Regions from separate parts of the Pseudoalteromonas sp. APAL1 genome, predicted to be linked through region 1. Evidence: predicted binding sites of a transcription regulator. Region 1 holds the regulator's gene; each other region holds the start of a gene.
What was found. Region 1 encodes sigma-54, which starts transcription at its own class of promoters, with help from an activator protein. Its sites were predicted from a motif close to GTTGGCACGNNNNTNGNNT; they were not measured.

Region 1 (5,054 bases):
CTGGCGCAAAGGTATCTTCTTCGTCGTCAAGACCAGCAAGGCTTAACATGCTGTGTTCAGCATCTTCACGGATGACGTCAACGATATCATCGATGGTAATACGACCAAGCAAGTGAGCGTTATCATCAACAACAGGGGCTGAAATCCAGTTATGACGCTCGAACAATTGCGCTACATCACTTTCATCCATTGAGATCAGGATTGACTCACACTCTTCATCCATTAAATCACGAACAATTTTATCCGATGAGTTGGTCAGTAATGTGGTTAACGAAAGCGCGCCTAAAAAGCAGTTATGTTTATCAACAACGTATAAGTCATCCGTACCTTCTGGTAGTTCACCACGCAAGCGTAAATAGCGCAGGACTACATCTAAGGTAACATCTGGACGGATTGTTACCGTATCGCTGTTCATCAGGGCACCGGCTGAACGCTCTTGGTACGACAGTGCCTGAGTTGCCCTTTCTCTATCTTGCGAGTCCATTGCACTGACTACGTCTTGATAAACGGTGTCAGGAAGGCTACGAAGAACTTCACCTAAGTCATCGTCGTCCATGTCTTCGGTTGCAGCAGCAATGTGCTCAGGCTCCATCTGAGCAATAATACCTAAACGTACGTCTTCAGAGAGTTCTTCTAAAACATCACCACGCACATCTGGGTCTACCAACTGCCATAGCATGCGACGAATTTTATGGGGAGATGACTCTAATAATAAAGCGGTATCACACGGAGCTGTTTTAGCGAGCATGCCTCGCACCTGAACAAATTGTCCACTATTGAGTGACTTGGTCACTTGTTTAAGTTGTTGTAGTGGGTAGTCTTGTTCAAAGGCTTCTGGCATTGGCGTCCTTACAACTGAAAATAGATTAATACAGATTCTGCAAATACAGCATAGTTGCTAAGTGGTGTATTTGCAGGATATCTTCACACTGCGATAAAATTATTAAGTGCTTTGTATTTTTAAGGTGTGAACGATATAAAAGTAGGATATTTAAAGAGAATTATAAATACCTGAACTAAGTTTAACTTAAACGGTTAAGCCTTAGCAAACGCTATTCTTGTTCATGAAAGCGTTGTGCAATTAATTCTCCAATTGCGTTCAGTGCAGCCTCTGCATCTGGGCCTTCACATACCACACGCACTTCTTTACCTTGGCTACTTTCAAGTAACATTAAGGCTAAAACACTATCACCTTCAGCTTCTTTATCGTCTTGATAAAGCATAATTTTAGCATCAAATTGCAAAGCAAGTTGTGCTAAAACAGTGGCTGCTCGTGCGTGCAAGCCAAGCTTATTTTGAATTAAAAACGTGTCTTCTGCGTGCATCTGGCATCCAATTAAATATCTTGCTCGCGATGGCGGATTTTTACGTTCGCATGCGTTTTTGAAAAGCTATCACCAATGGTCTGCGCTAAATATACCGAGCGATGTTGCCCGCCAGTACAGCCAATTGCGATAGTAAGATAGCTTCGATTGTTACGCTCAAGGTGAGGTAACCATGTTTGCACAAATGTTTGAATTTGCCATGTAAATTTTTGCACTATGCTATGACTTGCAAGGTAATCTTTTACTGGTTGATCTAAGCCTGTGAGTGGCTTTAGATCTGGCTCCCAATGTGGATTTGGTAAAAAACGTGCATCAAATACGTAATCGGCTTCTTTAGGAATACCATGTTTAAAGCCAAACGACATAAAGGTGATAATCAGCTTTTTATCTTTTTTACCTAAGATCTTTTCACGAATAGATTCAGCTAACTGATGAACACTCAGGTCGGTGGTATCAATCATAAAATCAGCGCGCGTGATCAGTACATCCAGTAATACTCTTTCTTGCTTAATTGCTAAATCGAGTGGCAGCGAGTCAATCGATAGAGGATGTAAGCGTCGCGTTTCAGAAAAGCGTTTGATCAGAGTTTGGTCATCACTGTCTAAATAGAACAGTGTTGGGTTTGCGAAACCTGGCAGGTATTCAAGAATATCATTAAACTCTTGCTGCTCTTTCGGTAAGTTACGCACATCTATGCTGACTGCTATTTTGTCATAGTTGTCTGAAACGCTACGAACAAGCGAAGGTAATAAGTTGACTGGGATATTATCAACACAGTAGTAACCCAAGTCTTCAAGTACACGTAAAGCGACCGATTTACCTGAGCCTGAGCGACCGCTGATGATAATTAATTCCATTTATGCCTCTGCTGATATGACCTGAAACAGTTCGTGGTCTGTTTTGGCGCTACGTAACTGTTTACAAAACTCCTTATCTTTTAGTCTATCAGCAATTGTCGATAAGGTCTTTAGGTGAAGTTGGCTGTCTCCATCTGGTACGATGAGTGCAACGAAAATATCCACAGGTCGGTTATCAATTGCGTCAAAATTGATTGGGGATTCACTCACTATGACAAATGCCTGTGGTTGCTCTGCACCACTCATGCGGCCATGTGGAATAGCAATGCCACGACCAATACCTGTACTGCCTAATTTTTCTCTATTGAGTAAGGCATCAAGGACGTCTTGTTGAGATAAATGAGGAAGCTGCTGGTGAGCCAGCTCGCTGATATATTCAAGGATTCTTTTTTTGCTATTAAAAAGGACCGCAGCTTTGCTGCAGTCCTGGTTAGTAAGTGAACTAAGTTTCATAATTTAGTGTCGAGCTAATTTCTCTTTGTGTTTAATGACTTGACGATCTAGTTTATCGATTAGCGAGTCAATGGCTGCATACATATCTTGGTGTGCAGTTGAGGCAAAGAGCTCGCCTCCATTTACATGTAAAGTTGCTTCTGCTTTTTGGCTTAATTTTTCTACATCTAGAATGACATGTACATTATTAATGTGGTCAAAATGCCTTTCTAGTTTTGCAAACTTGCTGTTTACATAGTCTCTTAATGAATCAGTGATTTCTACATGACGACCAGTTAAATTTAGTTGCATAAGCATTTTCCTTCTATGTAAAACGTCTAAATCAAACTCTTACGCTGATTAGACGGAGGTATCGCTAGAGACTCTCGATATTTTGCAATTGTGCGTCTAGCTACTTTAATTCCTTGCTCAGCCAATATATCTGCAATTTTACTATCACTCAATGGTTTAGCTGAGTTTTCTGCAGCGATAAGCTTTTTGATCAAAGCGCGAATTGCTGTTGATGAACACTCACCACCGTTTTCTGTGCTGACATGGCTTGAGAAGAAATATTTCAACTCAAAAATCCCGCGAGGGGTGTGCATGTATTTTTGTGTTGTAACACGTGAAATTGTCGATTCATGCATTTCGACCATTTCTGCGACATCGTTCAGCACCATTGGTTTCATGGCTTCTGGGCCATGTTCAAAAAATGCTTGTTGTTGCTGTACGATACAATTGGTCACTTTTAAAAGTGTATCGTTACGGCTCTCTAAGCTTTTAATAAACCATTTAGCTTCTTGTAAATGAGAGCGAATAAACTGGCTATCGCTGCTCGATTTTACTGAGCGTGACATAGCTGCATATTGGCTATTCACTCTAATTTTTGGCATACAATCTGGGTTTAATTCAACGACCCAACGACCTTTAACTTTTTTAACCGATACATCGGGTATAACGTACTCAGACTCTTCGCGAACTATGCTGTCAGCTGGCTTAGGGTTTAAGCTGTGGATCAGCGTCATTACTTCTTTTAGTTCGCTTTCTTTAAGCTTAGTCTTTTTCATCAAAGTGCGATAGTCGCGACTTGCTAATAATTCAATATGCTCAGATAAAACCATTTTAGTTTCAGCTAAATACGGCGTACTCGCATCGAATTGGCGAAGCTGGATACATAAGCACTCTTGTAAGCTACGGGCACCAATCCCTACTGGATCAAACAACTGTATTCTCTTTAAGACCGCTTCGACTTCATCTAGTTCGATTTCTTCTTCATCATTATTTTGATTAAAACTTTCGACTATGTCTTCGCAGCTAACAGTTAAAATACCTGAGTCATCAATTGCCTCTACGATGGCGACAGCGATCGCTTCATCGGTTGGGCTAAATGGTGTGAGTTGTAATTGCCACATAAGGTATTCATGGAGGGTTTCAGTCGATGCACCCTGATAAATTGACTCATCTTCAGGCATTGGACCTGATGATGTTGATGGGGCAGCACTCATGTACTCATCCCATGTCACATCCATGGCTAAATCGTCACTAACGGTGTCTTTGTTAAGGGCATCGCTGCTTTCTTGTTCGTACTCACTCGGCGCTTCTTCGGCCGATGCACTTAGCTGAGTATCATCAGATTCAGCTTTTTGCTCGTTCTTACCAATGTTTTCATCGTTGTAATCTGCTTCTTCCACTTCAAGCAGAGGGTTACTATCAAGTGCTTCTTGAATTTCTTGCTGGAGATCCAATGTACTAAGCTGCAGCAAGCGAATTGCTTGTTGCAGTTGTGGAGTCATTGTAAGTTGCTGGCCCATGCGCAGCTGTAATGATTGCCTCATGTATCCCTAACAATCCTTTTATGTGTTATCGACACCTGTGCAGTCACAGGTAAATTTATATCGATTTATTGTCATTGTTATTTAGTTTAGCAGATGCGCTAGATGGTGGCTTATTGGTTATAGCCTGAATTGCTCACCTAGATACACATCGCGTACGGTTTGGTCAGCTAAAACATGCTCAGGTGTTCCTGATGCAATTAGCTCCCCATGAGAAACAATGTAGGCTTTTTCACAAACATCAAGGGTTTCTCTAACATTATGGTCAGTGATTAATACACCAATACCACGATTTTTTAAGTGTTCAATAATTTTCTTTATATCTAACACTGAAATAGGATCAACACCAGCAAAAGGCTCATCTAACAAGATAAATTTAGGGTTTGCGGCTAATGCCCGAGCAATTTCTACGCGACGACGCTCGCCCCCAGATAAGGCCATACCTTGACTATCACGAATATGCTGAATACTAAATTCATCAAGTAAGTTGTTGAGTGTTTCTTCTCGGCCTTGTTTATTTAAATCTTTACGCGTTTCTAAAATAGCCATTAGGTTTTGATAAACCGTTAACTTTCTAAAAATAGATGACTCTTGTGGTAGGTAACCAA
Region 2 (5,054 bases), on a different contig from region 1:
TGTCTATCAAATAACGTAGTATTACTCGGCGGTGTTTTGCAGCTCACTACGCGAGTAGTAATTACTTTGTTGTTTTATTAGTTATTGTTATAAGTACTAGCCAATAAAATGGCAAGTTCTCTGGTATTTATTATTAAGCAAAAACTGTGCCCTTAACTTGTTCTTTAGTCAACAGTTAACATATAAGAAGGTCGATAGGGAGCAAGTTACCATGTATTATCTTCGATGTTTTTAAATCTACTATACATCAATTACCTTAGTAGTCAGTTTTACTTTGTCTACTAGATGCTTGAAAATAGTGGTTCAGTAAATACCAGCTATCCAAACAGGTAAGGCCGAATGGCAAAATCAGCAAAAATCGAATTTGTCTGCACTGAGTGCGGCATGAATTATCAGCGCTGGCAAGGGCAGTGTAAATGTGGTGCATGGAATACCCTTGCAGAGTTTAAACCGTCAGCAGGGCAGTCAAAGCAAGCAGCAAGTCGAGCTGCAATTGCAGGCTATGCCGGTAATGTGGGCGGCGGTTCAAAAAAAATAAATGAAGTTGCAACCACTGAAGCTGAAAAGCGCCTCACAGAAATTGGTGAATTAGACAGGGTATTAAGTGGCGGCGTGACCACAGGCTCAGTGAATATTATTTCTGGGGATCCAGGGGCAGGTAAAACCACCTTGTTGTCAGATTTAGTTGCACGTATGTCAAAAGTAATGCCGTCTTTATACTGTACAGCAGAAGAGTCATTATCACAGTTTAAAAATCGGGTTAACCGCTTACGTCTAGATTACAACGAAGATGAGCTGTACTTACTATCTGAAACCAGCGTTGAAGCAATCATTGAAGAACTTGATAAACATAAAATAAAGTTTGCTGTTATCGACTCAATTCAGGCTGTTGTAACAGAAACGGCAAATGGTACTCCAGGGTCACCCTCACAAGTGAAAAGTGCGGCTCAGGCGCTCACGCAATATTGTAAGCAAAATGATGTGACCATGTTTATTATCGCTCACGTAAACAAAAATAACGAAATTGCTGGGCCACAAACCTTAGTACACATTGTCGATGCGTTATTACACATTGACACCAATGATGGGCAAGTAAGGACATTACGTGCCAATAAAAACCGTTTTGGCGATATCGACACTGTGGGCATTTTTAGAATGTGTGAGCGAGGTATGCTGAGCGTTGATAACCCGAGCGAAATCTTCCTATCAGGCTCAACGACTGAGTCGCCGGGCTCTGCGATTACTTGTATTCGTAAAGGCAATCGTAACTTACTACTCGAAATTCAATGTCTAACCACAGAAACCGAAGCTGAATTCCCTCAACGAGTGTGTGTTGGTTTAAACATGAATCGTATCAAGATGCTCACGGGGATTTTACGAAAACACACTAAAACTAAAATCTTCCATGATACGTTTTTTAATATAGTTGGTGGTTTAAAAATTGATGAGTCAGAAACCTGCATTGATTTAGCGTTAGTTACAGCACTTTTAAGTAGTTTGAATGAGTTTGTGGTGCCACGGACTACTTGTATTATGGGCGAGTTAAGTTTAAATGGTGATGTAAGACCAATAGACAGTGGCGTACCTCGAGTTAAAGAAGCGGCGCAACATGGCTTTACTGAAATCTTTATTCCTTATCGTAATTACCATAAATCAATGGAAGGCTTAGGCGCAAAAATTACCCCAGTGAAAACTGTGCATGAATTACTGTCGTTAATTAACTAAACACAATTTGATACACTGATAAAAAATTTACACCAATTAAAGGAAATAAAATGAAGAAGTTAATTATTGCGGCGGTTGTTGCTGCGGCAGTCGGTGGCGTAGCTTACGCAAACTATGCTGTGACACAGGAAGTGAAAACAGTGGTTGATCAGCAGCTGAGTGCTTTATCAACACAAAGTGGTGTAGATATTACTTATAGCGATATTTCAGCGAGTGTTTTTGATAGCAGCATGGAGCTTTCGGGTATCAAAGTACAAAGCCTTGATAGCAATGAAGCTATTGCAACCATAGATACGATTGAAGTATCAGGTTATGAGCAAGACAGCATTCCACCTCATACCGGGTTTGTGATGACAAACTTTCGATTCAGTGATGATTTCCTCGCTCAGTTACCGCAAAACGCCAACAACAAATTAGCGTCTACAAGCTATAACGTTAAGTCTTCGCTAGATTACAATAAAGACTCTGGTGATAGTGCGTTTGCAGTTAACGTGACTGCAAATGAAGTGGCCGATGTTCACTTTAATTTAGGGTTGGCGAAATCAACTCCTTTAATGGAAGCGTCATTGGCTATCAGCAAGATGCAAAACTCAACACAAAATGGCCAGCTCACATTAGAGCAGCAACTGCAACAGCAATCAAAAATGATGGCGGCCATGAGCCAGTTAGAGCCACGAAGTATTTCACTGTCAGTTGCAGATGAAGGAGAGTTAAAAGCGGTTGTAGAGAGCTTCTTGCAAGCGCAAGGTATGACTCATGAACAGTTCCAGCAGGTTGTTGCTATGCAGTTACAACAAGCGCCGGTTAGCACTGACTTAGAGACTGCTATTACTAATTTTGCTCAAGGCTTATCATCATTATCGGTTTCGGCAAACTTGCCAGAAGGTCAGTCTATGATGCAAATCAATCAGCAAATTATGGCGCTAATGGGACAACCTGAAGAACTTGCCAAATTTATTAACCTTCAAGCAAGCGGTAAATAAGGCTAAGGTGCAGACAACCTTAAAGTGTTGCTCCGTCTTGTGAGCTTACTTTAAGGTTGTTTTTAACTTTTCGGATGCCTCGGTTATGCTCCAAAAACTTTTGTGCTAAAGCACGTTGAAATCCTGTCTTGGTAGAGCCGATAAGCTCAACCGTATCACCCTCTACAATCACCTGTAGATTAGAAATAGTAAAGTTAGGGTTGCTGGTTAGTTTCTGCAAAGCATATTGTTGCAATCTAGGTTGTGCTGATGTGCTTGATGTTAAAACACTGGTATTTGCACTCACCTTTGTCGCACAAGCTAGTAAAAATAAACAACTTAATGAGATCAGTACTACGGTTAATTTAAAGCGGTTCATACGATTCCCTCGCGAAGACTCTGTTGCAGAACCAGTTACAATTATCATTCCAATTTTAAGTTTCTGATTATAAAGTGATTTTATGCTTGATAGGTTAAAAGGTATGAACTAATTACACAGTGGTTAGTAAAAAAGTACATGCGGCAGAGAGCAAAATGCCGAGACGAGCTCGGCATTTTCAAGTAAAGATATTAAGCTATTTTTTCTTTTTTACTTTTGCTTTGGCTTTTTTCTTAGCTTTGATCTTTGCAGGATCTTTTTTCTTTTTAGATGGGATCTTTGCTTCTTTGTGTTGAGGCTCAATTCCTTTAATTACGCGACGTTTAAGCTTTTGCTCAATGTAGCGTTCAACCTTGCCTAGAATAGCCACATCGTGAGCTTCGATAAATGAAATCGCAATCCCTTTTTTGCCAGCACGGCCAGTACGGCCAATGCGGTGTACATAGATATCAGCAGTACGCGGCATATCAAAGTTAATAACATGACTAATATCGGCGACATCAATGCCACGTGCAGCAACATCGGTTGCCACTAAGATATTATTGCGACCAGAGTGAAAGTTCTCCATCGCTTTCATGCGTTTGTCTTGTGGCATTTCACCACGTAGCCATGCAACGCGTAACCCTTCGTTGTTAAGCTCACCAATCAAGGTTTCTAAGCGTTCACGGGTTTTAACAAACACGATTGCTTTATGTATGTCTTCACCGTTTAGGATCTCGACCAACATTTTTAGCTTATGGTTATAGTCATCAGCTAGGTGAACCCACTGATGAATTTTAGCTTTCTCTTTTCGGGTTGACTCTGCTTCAAGTAGTGCAGGGTCATTTAAAATTCGTTCTGCAAATAACTCAACGCTGTCGCCTTCAAGTGTTGCTGAGAATAAGAAACATTGGCGACGATTACGTGCTTCGTCACAAATTCGCAGCATTTCTTTACGAAAACCCATGTCTAGCATGCGATCAGCTTCATCAAGAATAAGCAGTTCAACATTCTCAGCATGGAAATTCTCAGTTTCGAGGTATTCCATTAAGCGCCCTGGCGTGGCAATGAGAATATCGTTATTACTCTCGAAAATTTCTTTATGTGTCCCGTAGTTAATACCGCCGGTTACTACACCAATTTTGAGGTGTGTTTGCGCAGCAAGTAATTCACATTGTTCATGAATTTGATAAGCCAATTCACGAGTCGGTGTCATGATCAGCACGCGAGCAAAGCCAGGATCGCGACGAGGGAAATCAAGCAAGTATTGAATTGCAGGGATCAAAAAAGCGGCTGTTTTACCAGTACCAGTTGGCGCAGATGCTAAAATATCGCGGCCTCTTAGCGCTTCAGGGATCGCTTGTTGTTGAATACTGGTTGGTGTATGAAAACCCATTTTATTAATGGCATTTAACAGCTTGTTATCGATATCAAATTCAGAAAATTGCATAGAGTGACGTAAATAGAGGACAATTAGGCCTAATTATACGCGTTAACGCGGCTGTGGTGAATGAAAAGGTGAAAAAATGTCAGGCTTTGTGTTTAAACAATTTTCGGTGGAGCAAACTCGTGCTGCAATGAAGGTGTCAACGGATGGCATTTTGTTAGGTGCATGGGCCACTCTTACTAACGCCACACGTATATTAGACATAGGGACTGGAACAGGGCTGCTGGCCTTAATGGCAAAACAGCGAGCGCCACAAGCAACAGTGATGGCGATCGAGATTGATCATGATGCTTGTATCGACGCCCGCGCTAATTTTACCAATAGCCCGTGGTCAGATATCCGCCTTTATCAAGGTGCCGTGCAGTCATTTGAATCACCAGAGCCCGTTGATGTTATCATCACTAACCCGCCATATTTTAACGCCAGCCTCAAAGGAGAGAATGCGCCACGTAATGCTGCACGTCATACTGATGGCCTTAGTTTTAACGAATTAATAGCTGCATGTAGCAGGCTTAGTCATGACAAAACGTTGTTGAATGTTATTTTGCCTTGTCCGGAAGCT
Region 3 (5,054 bases), on a different contig from region 1:
CCCCCATGAAGATCAGAAGTGGAAACACCCCAGAATCAATCCCTATGTGATACACATAATAAAGCAGTCCACCCGGTTCAGATAAGCCTGCAGCAGGAATATTCGTTAAGATCGCCCCAAAGCCTATTGGTAACAATAGCAAGGGTTCAAAATTACGAGCAATTGCTAGATATAACAATAAGCAACCAACCGTAATCATGATCAAGGCAGGAAAGGTAAAGTTAGCGATACCTGTTGCATGCCAGAGATTTAAAAGACCATCCATTCTCTGTCTCCTACGCCAGCGCGATTAATGCATCGCCAGTGGCAACAGAATCACCTTCGGCAACTAAAACTTCAGCAACCGTGCCGGTATGTGCAGCGCGAATTTCAGTTTCCATTTTCATCGCTTCCATAATGATAACTACATCACCTTGGTTTACTGTTTGGCCTGGCTTTACTTTCACTTTGAAAATATTACCCGCCAATGGCGCGTTTAAAGTTTCGCCAGCAGACGCTGAAGCAGACTGAGGAATTAACTCACTGTCTTTTAAAGTCACCTCTTTAAGCTCACCACCTTGTGCTACAACGACATCGTAAACTTTGCCATCAACTTTAACGCTGTATTGCTCAGCTTTTACTGAGTTTGCTGCAGCTGGTTTGCTTTCTGACTTAGCAACTTCACCTGTAGGAATAGCTTCAAATGCATCAGGATTATTTCGGTTTTTAATAAACTTAAGACCAATTTGTGGAAATAATGCATAGGTAAGCACATCATCAATCACATCATCAGCAAGCTCTAAACCTTGCTCTTTAGCTTCTTTTAATAATTCAGCTTCTAGCTTCTCAAGTTCAGGTTCAAGTTTATCAGCAGGACGACAAGTAATTGCTTCTGCGCCATCTAGAACACGTTCTTGTAGCTCTTTATTCATAGGCGCTGGCGTTGCACCGTACTCACCTTTAAGTACACCAGCGGTTTCTTTGGTAATCGTTTTATAGCGCTCACCAGTCAATACATTAAGTACCGCTTGAGTACCGACAATTTGAGACGTTGGAGTAACCAGTGGAATATAGCCTAAGTCTTCACGAACACGTGGGATCTCAAGTAATACTTGATCAAGCTTATCGGCAGCACCTTGCTCTTTAAGCTGGTTTTCCATGTTAGTTAACATACCACCTGGCACTTGTGCTAATAAGATACGGCCATCAACACCTTTTAGGCTACCTTCAAAAGCAGCATATTTTTTACGAACATCACGGAAGTAAGCGGCAATTTCTTCTAGTTGGTTTAAATCTAGGCCGGTATCTCGCTCTGTGCCTTCAACAATCGACACGATTGTTTCTGTGGCGCTATGACCATAAGTCATACTCATAGATGAAATTGCGGTATCAAGCATATCGATACCTGCATCTATAGCTTTTTGGTAAGTTGCAGTACTTAATCCTGTCGTCGCGTGACATTGCATCGCGATAGGAATAGATACGGTTTCTTTTAAACCTTTGATTAACTGCTCACAATCATATGGCTTCAATAAACCAGCCATATCTTTAATACAAATAGAATGACAGCCTAGTTCTTCGAGCTGTTTCGCAAGTTTAAGCCACATATCAAGTGTGTGCACTGGGCTTACGGTGTACGAAATAGTACCTTGAGCGTGTGCGCCTACTTTAACCGCTGCTTTAATTGCAGTTTCAAGATTACGTACATCGTTCATAGCATCGAAAATTCGGAACACATCTACACCATTTTTATGGGCTCGCTCTACAAACTTTTCGACAACATCGTCTGCATAATGGCGGTAGCCTAAAAGGTTTTGTCCGCGCAATAGCATTTGCTGTTTAGTATTTGGCATTGCCGCTTTTAATTCGCGAATACGTTGCCAAGGATCTTCACCTAAATAACGGATACATGAGTCAAAGGTTGCTCCACCCCATGATTCAATAGACCAATAACCTGCACTATCAAGTTTTTCAGCCATGGGTAGCATGTCGTCTAAGCGCATACGCGTGGCCAATAAAGACTGATGAGCGTCACGCAATACTAATTCTGTAAGTTTTAATTTAGCCATGTTTAAGCTGCCCCATTATTTTTGTTTATTTCGAAATTGTGCAATTGCAGCGCTGATCGCGGCAATATGTGCCTGAGGCACACCCTGTTGAGGTTGAATTTTTGCTGTTCGTGTTGGCTCTACACTTGTAGGATCATCGAATCGGCTTACAACTTTCGACATTAAAATAACCGCAGATATTAAAATGCTCAGAAAAACAAACACGCCAACCATGCCTGTCACCATTAAGCTGCCTGCAGTTGTGAGCAATTCACCAATATCCATACAACTCCCCTTCGATGATTAAAAATAAAAAATCATTTTTGTTAAATATTTATTCAGCGATAATAACAAACAAAAATAATTTGTATAGCCTATTGTAAATTGGTAAAACCAATTAAACTCAAAATAACATAGAGCACAACTAATTAACACCATACTATTTCAGCAATTAACCTTACGTTATAGATGATAAAAATAATGAATATAGCCATCAGTTATATTAAAACAAACCGACGAAAAGCAAGTTCTGTTCAAAAACCCTGCTTAACAAGGTGTTACAGTAACAACTCATGACAAAGCGTGAAATTGGTCTTACCAATAAAGACAAAACTAAATATAAAATGAATTTAATTAATATGAAAAAATATCACTATGAATAAGTTACACGCTTGATCGTAAAAGTTACCAAAAGAATAACCATGCCCCGCCCACAAAAACCGCTAAGCGACTGAAATATAATGATAATAATGATTGGCATAAAACTCGCTTTATTCAACTCGACCATTTGAAAAATTAATTAGGCAAGGAGACCACTATGTTACGCTGGACCATTACTTTTTTAGTTATTGCATTAATCGCTGCAGTGTTAGGTTTTGGCGGTATTGCTGGAGCCGCAGCAGGCATTGCTAAGATTATCTTTTTCATTTTTTTAGTATTGCTTGTTATTTCGTTAGTGTCAGGTGCTCTTAGAGGCAACGTACCTAAGTAAAGCAAGTTAAAATTTAATTAACCCTAATATTTAATTTACAAGGAATTTAGTTATGAAAAATTCAACTTTAAAAGCCGCTACTATCGCCCTATTTTCAGGTTTATTCATTATGGGTTGTGAAGACAACTCAGCAGAGGAAGCCGGTGAGCGTATAGATGAAGCAATCACTGATACACAAAATGCAGTTGAAGATGCATGTGAAGAAGTTAAAGAAGGTGTTAAAGCAGAAGAAACTAACTGCTAATATCACCCCTTACGAAAAAAGCGGCCTAGTGCCGCTTTTTTGTGTTTGTAAGTTAGCAACTTTAGGTTGCCTACTGCTTGTGTCAAGAAACTCGCTAACTTGTTGGGTTTCACTCCGTTCTACCCAACCTACAAGCTGATGGCTAAGAGTACGCTTTCATTCACAAGACGTTGTGAGAGGCTTATTTGTCGTTACACTCGCTATATGCCACTGGCCGTCGATAAAACTCACTTTTGCGACATCACTTACGGCAAAATCACCGGGGACATTTAAGCGCGTTAAGTTACTCGCTAACTGTTGTGTACAGTATGGCCCTGTATCACCATGCATCACGAGCACTGGCTTATTGGTATGCTTTGCAAAATCGCTGATGGCATCTCGGTATACTTTAAAAACATCACAATCGGCGCGCTGTGACTCACTGCAAGCGGATTTACTGGTTGGGTGGTAAATATCTGCCTGAAAGCCAAACACATAGGCCTTAGCATCCTGATGAACATGTGCTTGCTTTAGCCAAATGAGATTGTATTTATCACGCATATCGGCGGCATCCAGTGCTGCGTTTTTATCACTTTTTAAGATTTGCGAGCGACCATTAAAGGTGCCCGGGATATGCAAGGTACGAAACTCAATGCCATTAAATTGCCATCGGGCATTTTCTGGCATCTCGTTTTGTGTCGCATAACCCTGTAGCCGCTTTGCTTTTTGTGTATAAGCTTCGTCGAACATTAAGCCTTTAACAAAGCTTAGCCGCTCAAGCTCATCAAAACGCACAGATAGCTTTTCTCGGTCGCAATCGGTCCATTCATTATCACCTGGGGTGTAAATAAAAGGTTTTTCGGTCAACGATGTTAGTAACGCCTTGTTAGTTTGCAAAAGCTTATTCGTACATGCAAGTGAGCCCGATTTCATATCGCCCAAGTGCATCAAAAATTCATGAGGTGTCGCTGCGATTGCCTTGGCAATTTTTCCGCCTTCTGCGAGATTAATTTCATCTATCGGGGTGTATGGCATATCGCCCATAACCAAAAAAGTATTTGTAGTCATTGCAAGTGCTAACGACATTGAACTAACAAACATATAGCTTACACCTTTAAAATACACATACATTAAGCTCTCACAATGACAACTAAATGAAAACCAACTGCGGCAGATTTTTTTTATCAATGTTAAACTGCTATCAGCAAATTAAGTGAGCCCACGAATGACATTAACTACAACTTACACATTAGATAAACCGTATTACTACGAGTGCTTTGATGAATCTTTACCCTACTCATCTCAGGCTAAACCTAAATATCCTCTGTTAGCATTGCTCATAACATTAGGCCTACTAGCCTTTTACCAGTTAGAAAACCATTATTTAGGTAGTTTTATGATAATGCTTGCCGTAGTGGAGTGCTTATCGTTTTATTATAAACGTCCATGGTGGGTGGCCAGACAAATGATGAGTCGTGCTTCAGGTAGTGAAGTAACTATCGTGTTTGATGATGAAGGTGTTAAAGCCGAAAATCCCTATAAACACTATCAACTAACATGGCAACAAATTACAGACATAATTGAGACTGAGCGAGGCTATATTTTGAAAGCTAGTCGAGGTATGCAATACCTGTCTAAAAAAGCGCTAAATGAAGAGATTATTGCAGAACTAAATAAAAGAGCCACTCAATGAGTGGCTCTTAAAATATCTTTCGCTGATTAAACGTTGCCCGGATTTGGGTTAGATTTCTCTGCTTGGATGCGCATGTAGATTTCTTCACGATGTACTGATACATCTTTAGGCGCATTAACA
Region 4 (5,054 bases), on a different contig from region 1:
ACCCGGCCAGTCATAGCGAACCAGTGCATGCATCGCATCGTTAGCAAACTGCTTTTGCTCTTGCCCCATACGTTTAGCAATAAGACCTGCAAAATGCTGTGCTAGCAAACTAATATCTTCTCGGCGTTCACAAAGCGGAGGCAGTTTTAAGTTCACCACGTTTAATCGGTAATATAAATCTTCACGGAACTGCTGATTATTGATTGCCTCTGGGAGGTTCTTATGGGTCGCCGACACCACTCGCACATCAATTGGGATCTCTTCTTGAAAGCCCACAGGGCGAATGGTTTTCTCTTGTAAAACCCTCAGCAGTTTTACTTGTAAATTTAGCGGCATATCACCAATTTCGTCTAGAAAAAGGGTACCACCTTGTGCTTGTTGAAACAAACCTTGATGGTCTTTGACTGCACCTGTAAACGCGCCTTTTTTATGCCCAAATAATTCAGACTCTAAAAGCTCCCCCGGCACAGCACCGCAGTTAATTGCCACAAATGGCCCGTCACTAACATGGCTGTGTTGATGTATTGCTTGTGCAAGCAACTCTTTACCTGTGCCGCTGGCACCAGAGATCAACACATTCACTTGCGTTGGACCAAGCAATTTAACTTGTTCAAGTAAATGCAACATCGCCCCGCTACGGGTGACAATATTGGTTTGTGTCGGTGTTTCATCGCCGTGTACACCATGAATTTCGATAGCTTTAGCAAGGCTGTCGAACAGCTCATCTTTATCTACAGGCTTGGTAATAAAAGCAAATATACCTTGTTTAGTTGCCTCAACTGCATCAGGTATCGAACCATGTGCTGTCATCATAATCACTGGCATTGAAGGATAACGACTTTGTAGCTGACGGTGCAAAGCCATGCCGTCCATTTCATCCATTCTTAAGTCGGTGATCACCGCATCATAGGTTTGATTTTTTAACGCTTGTAACGCCTCAATACCACTTTCGACTGTGCTTACCTGATAGCCTTTAGATTCAATCCGAATAGCCAGTAATTTTAATAAGCTGGCATCATCATCAACTAATAAAACCCGTGGTTTTGTTTCTTCACTCATGATTACTGCTCCTTGGTTTCTTCACGTAGCAGAAGTTGTTGTTCGATAGTCGCAAGCGACGATAAGGTTTTTTCCATTTCATCACTTAGCGCTTGCTTTGCTTGTTTTGCTGCTAAGCTTTGCTGTAAATGTTGCTTTTGCAACCAAAGATACTGCTTTATATCGTCAGGCCAGTAATAGGCGTGATCGCTTTTTTCAAGTTGAGCAAGTGCTTTTTCAGGTTCTGTAGCACTTAACAAACATATTGATTTAAAAAGGCTTTTCAATTCATTCTCACCGACAAAATTTAGCTTTGACGTACTAGCTTTATAACCACCACACTGTGCTGCATGCCAAGCAATCACAGTACTTGCTGGCGGGTAGTTTGGCTCGCTTTTCGGGCGCGGTTTTGGATTAGGTTTTCCTTGCGATGCGACCTGATTATTTTCTGTCTTCACCTCTGCTACGGGCTTCTTTTGCGTTAATGTACAGCCCGTGATAAGCATCGAGCATGCAATGAGGATAAAACTGGCTTTATGTGCTAAGCCCATGTCAGTTAACTCCTTGGGTTAATTGAATTGGTAATTCGGCGGTAAAAACACACCCTTGAGGTTCGTTATCTGTAATAGAGAGTTTGCCATTTAATTGCTCTACGGTTTCTTTAACAATTGTGAGACCTAAGCCACTGCCCATCTCGCTCTGCTGTTTTGCATTTTTGCCTTGATAAAACGCACCAAATACCGCGGCCTTTTCGGAATCATCAATTCCATGTCCTTGATCAATAACACTGATAATAAGTTTGCCATGTTTGAAATTCGCTTTAATCGTGACACAGCCTTGTTCAGGCGAAAACTTGATTGCATTAGAAGTGAGTTGGATCAAGATCATTTCTAGTAACTCAATTGAAATATAAAGTGCTTTTTTAGGCAGCTCATCAACCCATAACAGTGATTGTTCACGTGCAACTAGACGATGTTCAAAGTGACGCTCAATCTTATCTTTTATGGCGGCAAAACTAAGCTCAGTTACTGTCTCTTTACTAGTACGAATCGCATTATAACTAAGTAAACTTTCTATCATTGCTCTAAGTCGCACCATGCTTTGGGTGATTAGCTCAAGGACTGCTTTTTGTTCATCATTAATAGGGCCAACAATTTCATCTGTTAATAGATCAGTTCCTTCAACCATTGAAGCAAGTGGGGTCTTTAATTCATGAGTTACATGACGCAAAAACGTATCTTTTTGCTGCTCCAACATATACAGCTGAGCTTGAACCCATTCTAGTTTGTTGCCAAGTTCAACTAACTCAGACGAGCCTCGGACATTTATTTTTTGCTGCCAATGGCCTTGACCTAGCTTATCAATCACGCTCGTTAGCTCTCGTAAACGACCACTGATCCGCCATAAAAACCCTCCGCCTACGAGTAGAGTCAAAGGAATAAGTGCTACTAACCAGTTAATAAAAGATGTTTGCAATGCTTTTAATTGTTGCTGGTTTTTAGTTATACGTAATTCGTTTTGCTCTCTAAGCCAATTGGTTTGCTCACTAATTAACTTACTTGCGGGGGCAAATAACTCACCATCTTGCTTTTGTTCAAATAAAAGATGCTGCTGTGCAAATTGCAGAACCTCAGCTAATTGACGCCACTGCAAAATATAATCAGCCGTAGGACTTAAAAAGATCAGTTCATCAATACGCTGAATTGATGAACTCCACTTATTTTCAATTAATGTATCTAAAGATTCACTCTTGAGTACCCAATTTTGCCGCGTTGCTCTTTCAAGGCTATTTAAGTCTTGCTTTAAATTGTTAAATACCTTAGTGATTTCATCATTATCACCCACAATTTCTTGCGTAACAGCCAGCTGTTTATTCAGTGCGTTTAAAAACAAAATCACCACTAAACACAATGGTAATAAGGAAAGTAAAATACTACATACAAACTGACCAATTAGGCTTGGTCGCCAGCTTAAACACTGTTTGCACTTAATTACTATGCTACTTTGCATACTTACCCTCATAAGAAACGCTGGCATTCATTATTCGTGAATGAACTTAGACACTCGCTGAATCCGAACTGAAAAAAGACAACTTACTGCCTAAATCAGGCGCAACGTTGCTATTTTGCAACAACACAACCAATTGAAAATTAAGATAAAAAAATAAAAACCAATAATTACGTTGCAAAAAAGACACATTACTCTGTAACTATTTCGTACCCAATAACAGTAAAATAACATAAATTATTGATAAAAAAGAAGAATAAAAGTTGGCACTGTTATTGTATTAGCACTTACAAATAAGTTTATTAGGACAGCAAATGAAAACGAGGACCTACACACTAGCCGTGCTGTTGAGTGTAATTTCAATGAGCAGTAATGCATTTGATTTAAAAGATACATTCAATGAATTAGATAAAGATAGCAATGGTTTTTTGAGTGATGCTGAAGCATCTGAAGACGCTTTATTACATGGAAACTTCACTCAAATTGATAGCAATCAAGATGGTCAAATTTCATTTGCAGAGTTTAAATCATTTATTAATTAGGAGTGTGTGATGAAACAACTTTTTGCAGCATTCTCGTTGATGTTTTTAGTTATCAGTGCCACCGTTTTAGCATCGCAAATGGATGTGCGTTTTGCGAAATTTGATACCAATGCCGATGGCGAAATTTCATTAACTGAAGCAACCAAACACGATAACTTACTTAAGCAATTTGCCGATCTGGATGAAAACGGCGATCAAGTTCTGTCTGAACAAGAGTTTGAGAAATTCAAACCTTAACGGCTTAAAGTGCTTGCCATAATCCCAGAGGGAATGTGTAAACGGATTTAAATTTTGGGACTTAAATTATGGCAAGCACTTTTATTTATAAAGGAGAGTAATTATGAGAATTTTCTGGCTTGCTTCATGTACCTTAATTACTATAAGCTTCAACAGCTTAGCATTGGATGTAAAACAGCGCTTTGATCACCTAGATAAAGATAAAAACGGCTTTTTATCTTTGGAAGAACTTTCATCTCAACCGCATTTAAAAAAGCATATGGCGCAGTGGGATGAAAATAAAGATCAACAAATATCGCTTCTTGAATTTAAACACTACTTAACAAATAAGAGTTAAAGCAATGTCAAAATTAACCTTTGCCAGCCTCGCAATGTGTTGCGTATTTAGTACAATCAGTGTCGCTGCAGATAGTATTGGTGAAAAATTTAAACAACTAGACCGTAATGAAGATGGCTTCTTGAGCCGCTCAGAATCTGCTCGAGATCCAGCTTTATGGTCTCGGTTTAGTAATTACGATAATAATAAAGATAACAAGCTATCTCTCTCAGAATACAAGGCTTATGCCAGTAAATAGCCGTTATTTTTAGTCGAAATTTTCTTCTGTGAGTTGCAGTTTACTGCAACTCTGATACTGTTTTCATACATTAAAAAAATAATTAAAAGATTATGAAACTTATCATCAGCCTACTGGCAACAGCTTCACTGAGTTGTTTTGCCAACACCACAGTTATCTACAATGTAAATGGTTATACACCAACCTACCAAGGTGAAACCCAACACTTTTCAGCACTGGTTTTTAAAGACGGTAAAGTCGTAAAAACTGGCGATGACTCAATTAAAAAAAGCTTCCCTGACGCTACCACTATTGATGGCAAACAAGCCACTCTTTTACCTGGTTTAGTCGATGCTCATGGTCATGTGATTGGTTTAGGTAATAATCTGTCTCAACTTGATGTCAGAAATACCCGTTCAGCAGATGAGGTTGGCAAAATGCTGGCTGAATTTGCTAAAGATAAACAAGGCTGGATCATTGGCCGCGGCTGGAACCAAGAACAATGGCCCGGCGGACAGTTTCCAACCGCTGCTGATTTAGACAAATATGTAAAAGATAAACCCGTGGTACTTTCTCGGGTTGACGGCCATGCGGTCTGGGTTAACTCAAAAGCAATAGAATTAGCTGGGATATCTGCAGCCACCGATTCACCTGCTGGGGGAGAAATCATCAAACT

Region 2: a site for sigma-54 is predicted at 3,102-3,120, ahead of L1264_RS01815 (BON domain-containing protein). Genes of this name have one in related genera too.
Region 3: a site for sigma-54 is predicted at 2,780-2,798, ahead of L1264_RS02050 (DUF1328 domain-containing protein). Genes of this name have one in related genera too.
Region 4: a site for sigma-54 is predicted at 3,308-3,326, ahead of L1264_RS01575 (EF-hand domain-containing protein). Genes of this name have one in related genera too.

Annotation. Positions count from the first base shown of each region.
Region 1 covers NZ_JAKGAW010000004.1:34,543-39,596, forward strand. The annotation lists gene mgtE (magnesium transporter) at 1-841, opposite strand, end outside; gene L1264_RS03260 (HPr family phosphocarrier protein) at 1,053-1,325, opposite strand; gene rapZ (RNase adapter RapZ) at 1,337-2,182, opposite strand; gene ptsN (PTS IIA-like nitrogen regulatory protein PtsN) at 2,183-2,635, opposite strand; gene hpf (ribosome hibernation promoting factor) at 2,639-2,926, opposite strand; gene L1264_RS03280 (RNA polymerase factor sigma-54) at 2,953-4,449, opposite strand; gene lptB (LPS export ABC transporter ATP-binding protein) at 4,567-5,054, opposite strand, start outside.
Region 2 covers NZ_JAKGAW010000002.1:131,099-136,152, forward strand. The annotation lists gene radA (DNA repair protein RadA) at 340-1,725, shown strand; gene L1264_RS01810 (hypothetical protein) at 1,776-2,708, shown strand; gene L1264_RS01815 (BON domain-containing protein) at 2,728-3,066, opposite strand; gene srmB (ATP-dependent RNA helicase SrmB) at 3,263-4,495, opposite strand; gene L1264_RS01825 (tRNA1(Val) (adenine(37)-N6)-methyltransferase) at 4,572-5,054, shown strand, end outside.
Region 3 covers NZ_JAKGAW010000002.1:176,643-181,696, reverse strand. The annotation lists gene L1264_RS02065 (sodium ion-translocating decarboxylase subunit beta) at 1-265, opposite strand, end outside; gene oadA (sodium-extruding oxaloacetate decarboxylase subunit alpha) at 276-2,048, opposite strand; gene L1264_RS02055 (OadG family protein) at 2,064-2,312, opposite strand; gene L1264_RS02050 (DUF1328 domain-containing protein) at 2,845-3,018, shown strand; gene L1264_RS02045 (hypothetical protein) at 3,071-3,262, shown strand; gene L1264_RS02040 (hypothetical protein) at 3,419-4,342, opposite strand; gene L1264_RS02035 (YcxB family protein) at 4,467-4,934, shown strand; gene csrA (carbon storage regulator CsrA) at 4,961-5,054, opposite strand, start outside.
Region 4 covers NZ_JAKGAW010000002.1:78,298-83,351, reverse strand. The annotation lists gene L1264_RS01590 (sigma 54-interacting transcriptional regulator) at 1-1,059, opposite strand, end outside; gene L1264_RS01585 (hypothetical protein) at 1,062-1,589, opposite strand; gene L1264_RS01580 (sensor histidine kinase) at 1,591-3,048, opposite strand; gene L1264_RS01575 (EF-hand domain-containing protein) at 3,360-3,587, shown strand; gene L1264_RS01570 (hypothetical protein) at 3,597-3,824, shown strand; gene L1264_RS01565 (EF-hand domain-containing protein) at 3,928-4,161, shown strand; gene L1264_RS01560 (EF-hand domain-containing protein) at 4,166-4,399, shown strand; gene L1264_RS01555 (amidohydrolase) at 4,492-5,054, shown strand, end outside.